Regions from separate parts of the Streptomyces sp. NPDC038213 genome, predicted to be linked through region 1. Evidence: predicted binding sites of a transcription regulator. Region 1 holds the regulator's gene; the other holds the start of a gene.

Region 1 (4,343 bases):
GGGCGGGCCGTGCTGACCCTGCGGGGGCGGCTGCTGGCCGACGCCGTCGTCCGCGACCTGGTCGACTGAACCCCGGTCCGCTGCGCGGGGCCTGTTCCCCACCCCGCCCCTTCCCGAAAGCAGGGGCTCCGCCCCCACACCCCCGCGCCTCAAGCGCCGGCGGGGCTGGATGTTGCCGGGAGTGGTGGGTCGGGTGCGGGTGGGTGGGGGGTTTCGGGGCTCCGCCCCGGACCCCGTTCCGTGCGCTCCGCGCCCGGTGCGCTCAAACTCCCCCAGACTTCGTCCGGGGGGACCCCCTGCGCGGGCTGGAGTTGCCGCCCCTGGCGGCACCATCCAGCCCCGCCGGCGTTTGAGGCGCGGGGTCTGGGGCGGAGCCCCAGGAGCGGGAAGGGGCGGGTAGGGGAGAGGCCCGCGCAGCGGGGAACCCGTGGTCAGGACGGGGTCGTGACGAAGTCGATGAGTTCTTCCACGCGGCCCAGGAGGGACGGTTCCAGGTCCTGGTACGACCTGACCCGGGACAGGATCCGCTGCCACGCCTCACCCGTGTTCGGCGCCCACCCCAGCGCCTCGCAGACGCCCGTCTTCCAGTCCCGCCCGCGCGGGACGGACGGCCACGACGGGATGCCCAGGGAGGACGGCTTCACCGCCTGCCAGACGTCCACGTACGGGTGGCCCGCGATCAGGACGTCCGGATGGGTGACGGCGGCCGCGATGCGGGACTCCTTCGAGCCGGGGACCAGGTGGTCGACCAGGACGCCCAGCCGGGCGTCGGGGCCCGGGGCGAAGGCGTCGACCAGGGCGGGGAGGTCGTCGACGCCCTCCAGGTACTCGACGACCACGCCCTCGATCCGCAGGTCGTCGCCCCAGACCTTCTCCACCAGCTCGGCGTCGTGGCGGCCCTCCACGTAGATCCGCCCGGCCCGGGCCACCCGGGCGCGGGCGCCCGGCACCGCCACCGAGCCGGACGCGGTGCGCTGCGGCGCCGCCGGGGCGCGGGAGGGCCGGACCAGGGTGACCACGGCCCCTTCCAGCAGGAAGCCCCGAGGCGAGAGGGGGAAGGCCCGGCGCTTGCCGAAGCGGTCTTCCAAAGTGACCACGCCGCCCTCGCAGCCGGTCACCGCCCCGCAGAAGTCCGTACCGGCCACCTCGACCACCAGGCCGGGGTCCGCGGCCACCTCCGGCACCGGGCGGGTCGCGCCGCGCTTCCAGGGCGGGGTCAGGTCGGGGGAGTACTCGCGCATTCGGACGACAGTAGGCAGGGCGGCCGGTTCAGGAGGGCGACACGCCGAAGCGCGCGGCGAGTGTGGCGCGTTGCGCACGGACGAAGTCCGCGTCCACGACCGCCCCGTGGCCGGGTACGTACAGCGCGTCCTCCCCGCCCAGGGACAGCAGCCGGTCGAGGGCGGCCGGCCACTGCCTGCGGACCGAGTCGTCCCCCGCCTGGGGTTCGCCGGACTCCTCCACGAGATCCCCGCAGAACACCGTCTCCCGCTCGCCGGGCACGAACACGGCCAGATCGTGCCGGGTGTGGCCCGGGCCGACGTTCGCCAGCAGCACCTGCACCCCGCCCAGTTCCAGGGTCCACTCCCCGGAGACCAGGTGCCGCGGCGCGATCAGCAGGTCCGTGGAGTCCGCCGCCTCCTGCGGGTCCAGCCCGTGCCGGACCGCGGACTCCCGCAGCAGGTCGCGGCCGGCGAGCAGGACCGCGTCCAGGCCCACCGCCCCGTACACCTCGGCCCCCGAGAAGGCCGCGGCCCCCAGGACGTGGTCGAAATGTCCGTGTGTGAATGCGATATGGGTCACGCGCCGGCCCGCCAGCCGCTCCGCCTGGGCCCGCACCGCGGAGCCCTCGCGCACGCACGAACCGGGGTCGATCAGCAGCGCCGCATCGTCTCCCACCACCAGTCCCGCGGTGCAGTCCCACACCGGGAGCCTCAGCCGGCCGGCGCGCCCGGTCAGCCCTTCCCAGCCTGCCTCTTCCCAACGGACGTCCATGCCGCGACGCTACCCTGACGGGCCGCCCTTGCTAGGGGTGCACCTCCCCGCCGTACACTGACCGGGGGATCTCTGGCACTCCGAACCCCCGAGTGCCAAACGGACGACGTTCATCAGGTGGAGGTGCGCACGATGCTCAGCGAACGCAGACTCGAGGTGCTGCGCGCCATCGTCCAGGACTACGTCGGGACGGAGGAGCCGGTCGGCTCCAAGGCGCTCACGGAGCGGCACCGCCTCGGCGTCTCGCCCGCCACCGTGCGCAACGACATGGCCGTGCTGGAGGACGAGGGCTACATCGCCCAGCCCCACACCAGCGCCGGCCGCATCCCCACCGACAAGGGCTACCGGCTCTTCGTCGACAAGCTCGCGGGGGTCAAACCGCTGTCCACGCCCGAGCGCCGGGCCATCCAGAACTTCCTGGACGGCGCCGTCGACCTCGACGACGTGGTCGGCCGCACGGTGCGGCTGCTCGCACAGCTCACCCGGCAGGTCGCGGTGGTGCAGTACCCCTCCCTGACCCGCTCCACCGTCCGGCACGTGGAGCTCCTCGCCCTCTCGCCCGCCCGCCTGATGCTCGTCCTGATCACGGACACGGGCCGGGTCGAGCAGCGGATGGTCGACGCCGCCGCCCCCTTCGGCGAGGCCTCCCTCGCCGATCTGCGGGCGCGGCTCAACAGCCGGGTGGTCGGCCGCCGCTTCGCGGACGTGCCGCAGCTCGTCCAGGACCTCGCGGAGTCGTTCGAGCTGGAGGACCGGGCAACGGTCCAGTCCGTGCTCGCGACCCTGCTGGAGACCCTGGTCGAGGAGAAGGAGGAGCGGCTGATGATCGGCGGAACCGCCAATCTCACCCGCTTCGGACACGATTTCCCCCTGACCATCCGCCCCGTCCTGGAGGCCCTGGAGGAGCAGGTCGTGCTCCTCCGGCTCCTGGGCGAGGCGAACGAGTCGGGGATGACCGTACGCATCGGCCACGAGAACGCCTACGAGGGACTGAACTCCACGTCCGTCGTCTCGGTCGGCTACGGTTCGGGCGGCGAGGCAGTCGCCAAACTCGGCGTGGTCGGACCGACCCGCATGGACTACCCCGGAACGATGGGAGCGGTACGCGCAGTGGCACGTTACGTCGGACAGATCCTGGCGGAGTCGTAAGTGGCCACGGACTACTACGCCGTACTCGGCGTGCGCCGCGACGCATCGCAGGACGAGATCAAGAAGGCCTTCCGGAAGCTCGCGCGCGAGCTGCACCCGGACGTGAACCCCGATCCCAAGACGCAGGAGCGCTTCAAGGAGATCAACGCCGCGTACGAGGTGCTGTCGGACCCGCAGAAGAAGCAGGTCTACGACCTCGGCGGCGACCCGCTCTCGGCCTCCGGCGGCGGTGGCGGCGCGGGCGGCTTCGGGGCCGGCGGCTTCGGCAACTTCTCGGACATCATGGACGCCTTCTTCGGACAGGCCTCCCAGCGCGGCCCGCGCTCGCGCACCCGCCGGGGCCAGGACGCCATGATCCGGCTCGACCTGGAGCTCGACGAGGCCGCCTTCGGCACCACGAAGGAGATCCAGGTCGACACGGCGGTCGTGTGCACGACCTGTTCCGGCGAGGGCGCCGCCCCCGGCACCTCCGCGCAGACCTGTGACATGTGCCGCGGCCGCGGCGAGGTCTCGCAGGTCACGCGGTCCTTCCTGGGCCAGGTCATGACCTCCCGCCCCTGCCCCCAGTGCCAGGGCTTCGGCACCGTGGTCCCGACCCCGTGCCCCGAGTGCGCGGGCGACGGCCGGGTCCGCTCCCGGCGCACCCTCACGGTCAAGATCCCCGCGGGTGTGGAGAACGGCACGCGGATCCAGCTCGCGGGCGAGGGCGAGGTCGGCCCCGGCGGCGGCCCCGCCGGCGACCTGTACGTGGAGATCCACGAGCTGCCCCACTCGGTCTTCCAGCGGCGCGGCGACGACCTGCACTGCACGGTGACCATCCCGATGACCGCGGCCGCGCTGGGCACGAAGTGCCCGCTGGAGACCCTGGACGGGATGGAGGAGGTCGACATCCGGCCCGGCACCCAGTCCGGCCAGTCGATCCCGCTGCACGGGCGCGGCGTCACGCACCTGCGCGGCGGCGGCCGCGGCGACCTGATCGTCCACGTCGAGGTCCAGACCCCGGCCAAGCTGGACCCGGAGCAGGAGGCCCTGCTCCGCCAGCTGGCCAAGCTGCGCGGCGAGGAGCGCCCCACGGGCCAGTTCCAGCCCGGTCAGCAGGGGCTGTTCTCCCGGCTGAAGGACGCCTTCAACGGCCGCTGACGGCTGCTGGTGATCCCCGGCGGGGGCCCTGCCGGGGGTCCGGGGGTGGCCCCCCGGGT
Region 2 (4,343 bases), on a different contig from region 1:
CGCGAGGCCGAGAACCACTACGTGGACGTGGTCGAGTTCCCCTCGTACGAAGAGGCCATGAAGAACTCGAACCTCCCGGAGACGGACCGGATGTTCCGGGAGATGGTGGCCCTCTGCGACGGGATGCCGACCTTCACCAACCTCGACGTCGTCCGGGACGAGCACCTCAACACCCAGCTCGTGAACCGGATGTACGACGAGATCGCGGTGAAGGGCGACATGGCCGTCATCGAGGAGGTCTTCGCCGCGGACTACCGCGACCACGACATCGGCAACCCCACGGACAAGAGCGGGTACGAGGCGGTCCGCGAGGACGTCGGCATGTGGCGCAGCGCCTTCGACTTCTCCTTCACGCGGGACGTCCAGACGGCGCAGGACGACTACGTCACCACGCTGTGGACCTGGACCGGCACGCACAAGGGCGAGTTCATGGGCCTCGCGCCCACCGGGAAGACCTGCACGATGACCGGCACGACGGTCTTCCGCTGCCAGGACGGGATGATCAAGGAAGGCTGGTGGCACTACGACGCCATGGGCCTGATGCGCCAGCTGGGCATGACGGGCTGACCGGCGAGGCCGCGGGGGGCGGGAAGCGCTGAACAGCGGGAAGCCCCCGCCCGCCGGGTGAACGGCGGGACGGGGGCTTTCGCGTGCCGGGGGCCCGGCGGCTGCCGGGGGCCCGGCGGTGGATCAGTGGCTGTGGCCGTGGCCGCCGTGGCTGTGGCCGGCCGCCTCTTCCTCTTCCTTCTTCTCGACGACCAGGGTCTCGGTCGTGAGCAGCAGGGAGGCGATGGAGGCGGCGTTCTCCAGGGCGGAGCGGGTGACCTTGACCGGGTCGATGACGCCGGCCTTCACCAGGTCGCCGTACTCGCCGGTGGCGGCGTTGAAGCCCTGGCCCTTGTCGAGCTCGGCGACCTTCGAGGTGATGACGTAGCCCTCGAGGCCGGCGTTCTCGGCGATCCAGCGCAGCGGCTCGACGGCGGCGCGGCGGACGACCGCGACACCCGTGGCCTCGTCGCCGGTCTTGCCGAGGTTGTCCTCGAGGATCTTGACGGCGTGGACCAGAGCGGAACCGCCACCGGAGACGATGCCCTCCTCGACCGCGGCGCGGGTCGCGGAGATGGCGTCCTCCAGACGGTGCTTCTTCTCCTTCAGCTCCACCTCGGTGGCGGCGCCGACCTTGATGACGCACACGCCGCCGGCGAGCTTCGCGAGGCGCTCCTGGAGCTTCTCGCGGTCCCAGTCGGAGTCGGTGCCCTCGATCTCGGCCTTGATCTGGTTGACGCGGCCGAGGACGTCCTCGGAGTTGCCGGCGCCGTCCACGATCGTGGTGTCGTCCTTGGTGACGGTCACGCGGCGGGCCGAGCCCAGCACGTCCAGACCGGCCTGGTCGAGCTTGAGGCCGACCTCCTCGGCGATGACGGTGGCACCGGTGAGGGTGGCCATGTCCTGCAGCATCGCCTTGCGGCGGTCGCCGAAGCCGGGGGCCTTGACGGCCACGGCGTTGAAGGTGCCGCGGATCTTGTTGACGACGAGGGTGGAGAGCGCCTCGCCCTCGAGGTCCTCGGCGATGATCAGCAGCGGCCGGGAGCCACCCGCCTGGATGACCTTCTCCAGCAGCGGCAGCAGGTCCTGGATCGAGGAGATCTTGCCCTGGTTGATGAGGATGTACGGGTCCTCGAGGACGGCCTCCATGCGCTCCTGGTCCGTCACGAAGTACGGGGACAGGTAGCCCTTGTCGAAGGCCATGCCCTCGGTGAACTCGAGCTCGAGGCCGAAGGTGTTGGACTCCTCGACGGTGATGACACCGTCCTTGCCGACCTTGTCCATCGCCTCGGCGATGAGCTCGCCGACCTGCTGGTCCTGCGCGGAGAGCGCGGCCACGGCGGCGATGTCGGACTTGTCCTCGATCGGACGGGCGGTGGCGAGGAGGTCCTCGGAGACGGCCTTGACGGCGGCGTCGATGCCCTTCTTCAGGGCGGCCGGGGAGGCGCCGGCGGCGACGTTGCGCAGACCCTCGCGGACGAGCGCCTGGGCCAGGACGGTCGCGGTGGTGGTGCCGTCACCCGCGATGTCGTTGGTCTTGGTCGCCACCTCCTTGACGAGCTGGGCGCCCAGGTTCTCGTACGGGTCGTCCAGCTCGACCTCACGGGCGATCGTGACGCCGTCGTTGGTGATGGTCGGGGCGCCGAACTTCTTGTCGATGACGACGTTGCGGCCCTTGGGGCCGATCGTCACCTTGACCGTGTCGGCAAGCTTGTTGACGCCGCGCTCGAGGGCGCGACGGGCGTCCTCGTCGAACTTCAGGATCTTCGCCATGGAAGCGGTTCAGCCCTCTCGAAAATTCTGGGGTTTAACGGACTGCGCCCCTCGCCGCCCGGCAATCAGCGGGGTGACCAGGGGCGCAGCTCAAAGCAATCTGCTTCGGGTGAATTACTTCTCGACGATCGCGAGCACGTCGCGAGCCGAGAGGACGAGGTACTCCTCGCCGCTGTACTTCACCTCGGTGCCGCCGTACTTGGAGTACAGCACGATGTCGCCGACGTTGACGTCCAGCGGGAGACGCTGGCCGTCCTCGAAGCGGCCCGGGCCCACGGCGAGGACGACGCCCTCCTGGGGCTTCTCCTTCGCGGTGTCCGGGATGACCAGGCCGGAGGCCGTGGTCTGCTCTGCGTCGAGCGGCTGGACCACGATGCGGTCCTCGAGCGGCTTGATGGCAACCTTGGAGCTGGCGGTCGTCACGATCCGACCTCCCCCTTCGGAGATCTCACGGGGTTAACTGTCTGAGGTGGCGACCAGGTGGATCCGTCGTCGCGGGTGCCGGACCTGCCCGTCGCTGTGTTGGCACTCACCAGGGGCGAGTGCCAGGCCCGAGAGTATTCCGGCGATTAGCACTCGGTCAAGCGGAGTGCCAATTCACGGCCGGCGGCGTTGCGCGCGGCGCGGCCCGGTACGCAGCCATGCCCCTGCCCCGGCGCTTCAAACCTGCACCGAGGAACCACCGGGCCGGTGCGTTCGTCGTAGACGATATGAAGATAAAGCGGCTCATTGGCGAGCAGATCGGACGGACGGCTTCCGCAACCCCTGAGGCACCGGGCGCCACCGGCGGCGGCGTGCCGTGCGCGGACTGACCCTGCGGGCCCGGACCACGGCTTCGGCGCGCCGGCGCACCGAGGCCCTGCTGCTGGCCTTCGTCGTCGCGATCACCGTCTTCGGCCAGGCCAGCGTGGGCCTGGCGATGAACGGCGCCCTCCCGCCGGGGCTCACCGGTTTCGCGCTCAGCATGTCGCTGCTCGCGCTGGTGGGGCACCTGGGCGTGCGCCGGTTCGCGGCGTACGCGGATCCGCTGATCCTGCCGCTGGCGCTGCTGCTGTCGGGGCTGGGGCTGGTGCTGCTCGCGCGGCTGGACCAGACGTACGTGGCGAAGTTCAAGAACGCCGCGGCGAACGCGCCCGGGCAGCTGATGTGGACGGTCATCGGCGTGGCCGCCGCCCTGGCCGTGATCGCCGTCCTGCGCGACCACCGCCACCTCCAGCGGTACATCTACCTGACGATGGCGGTCGCCCTGGCCCTGCTGATCGCACCCGCCTTCTTCGGCGCCGACCAGTACGGCGCCAAGCGGTGGATCACGGTCGGGGGCATGTCGCTGCAGCCGGGCGAGTTCGTGAAGATCATGATCGCGGTGTTCTTCGCGGGGTACCTGGTCGTCCACCGGGACGCGCTGGCGCTGACGGGCCGCAAGGTGCTGGGCGTGCGGCTGCCGCCGGGCCGGCAGCTGGGCCCGATCGTCACGGTGTGGATCGTCTCGATGCTCGTGCTGGTCTTCGAGCGCGACCTCGGCACCTCGCTGATCTTCTTCGGCGTCTTCGTCGTGATGCTGTACGTCGCCACCGAGCGGACCAGCTGGATCGTCTGCGGCCTGCTCATGGCCTCCGCCGGCGCCTTCGTGGTCGGGTCCACCGAACCGCACGTCAAGGGCCGCGTCGCCGCCTGGCTGGAGCCGATGTCGATCTTCCTGCCGCCCGAGCAGCGGCCGCCGGGCATCGTCTCGGACCAGTCGGCGCAGGCCCTGTTCAGCTTCGGAACCGGCGGGATCACCGGCACCGGCCTGGGGCTGGGGCACCCGGAGCAGATCGGCTTCGCGGCCCGCTCCGACTTCATCCTCACCACCGTGGGCGAGGAGCTGGGCCTGGCCGGGGTGATGGCCGTGCTGCTGGTCTACGCGCTGCTGGTGCAGCGGGGCCTGCGGATGGCGCTGGCCGCGCGGGACCCCTTCGGCAAGCTGCTCGCGGTGGGCCTGGCCGCGGCGCTGGCCCTCCAGGTCTTCGTGGTCGCGGGCGGGG

What was found. Region 1 encodes HrcA, which represses chaperone genes, less so after heat shock. Its sites were predicted from a motif close to TTNGCACTCNGNNNNNCNGAGTGCNAA; they were not measured.
Region 2: groES (co-chaperone GroES) is a predicted target of HrcA. The motif match lies at 2,889-2,915, and genes of this name have one in related genera.

Annotation. Positions count from the first base shown of each region.
Region 1 covers NZ_JBVJYM010000002.1:108,037-112,379, forward strand. The annotation lists gene hemW (radical SAM family heme chaperone HemW) at 1-69, shown strand, start outside; gene ACZ7JZ_RS03200 (DUF3097 domain-containing protein) at 432-1,241, opposite strand; gene ACZ7JZ_RS03205 (MBL fold metallo-hydrolase) at 1,270-1,995, opposite strand; gene hrcA (heat-inducible transcriptional repressor HrcA) at 2,128-3,144, shown strand; gene dnaJ (molecular chaperone DnaJ) at 3,145-4,284, shown strand.
Region 2 covers NZ_JBVJYM010000001.1:342,624-346,966, forward strand. The annotation lists gene ACZ7JZ_RS01530 (ester cyclase) at 1-567, shown strand, start outside; gene groL (chaperonin GroEL) at 691-2,319, opposite strand; gene groES (co-chaperone GroES) at 2,434-2,742, opposite strand; gene ACZ7JZ_RS01545 (FtsW/RodA/SpoVE family cell cycle protein) at 3,119-4,343, shown strand, end outside.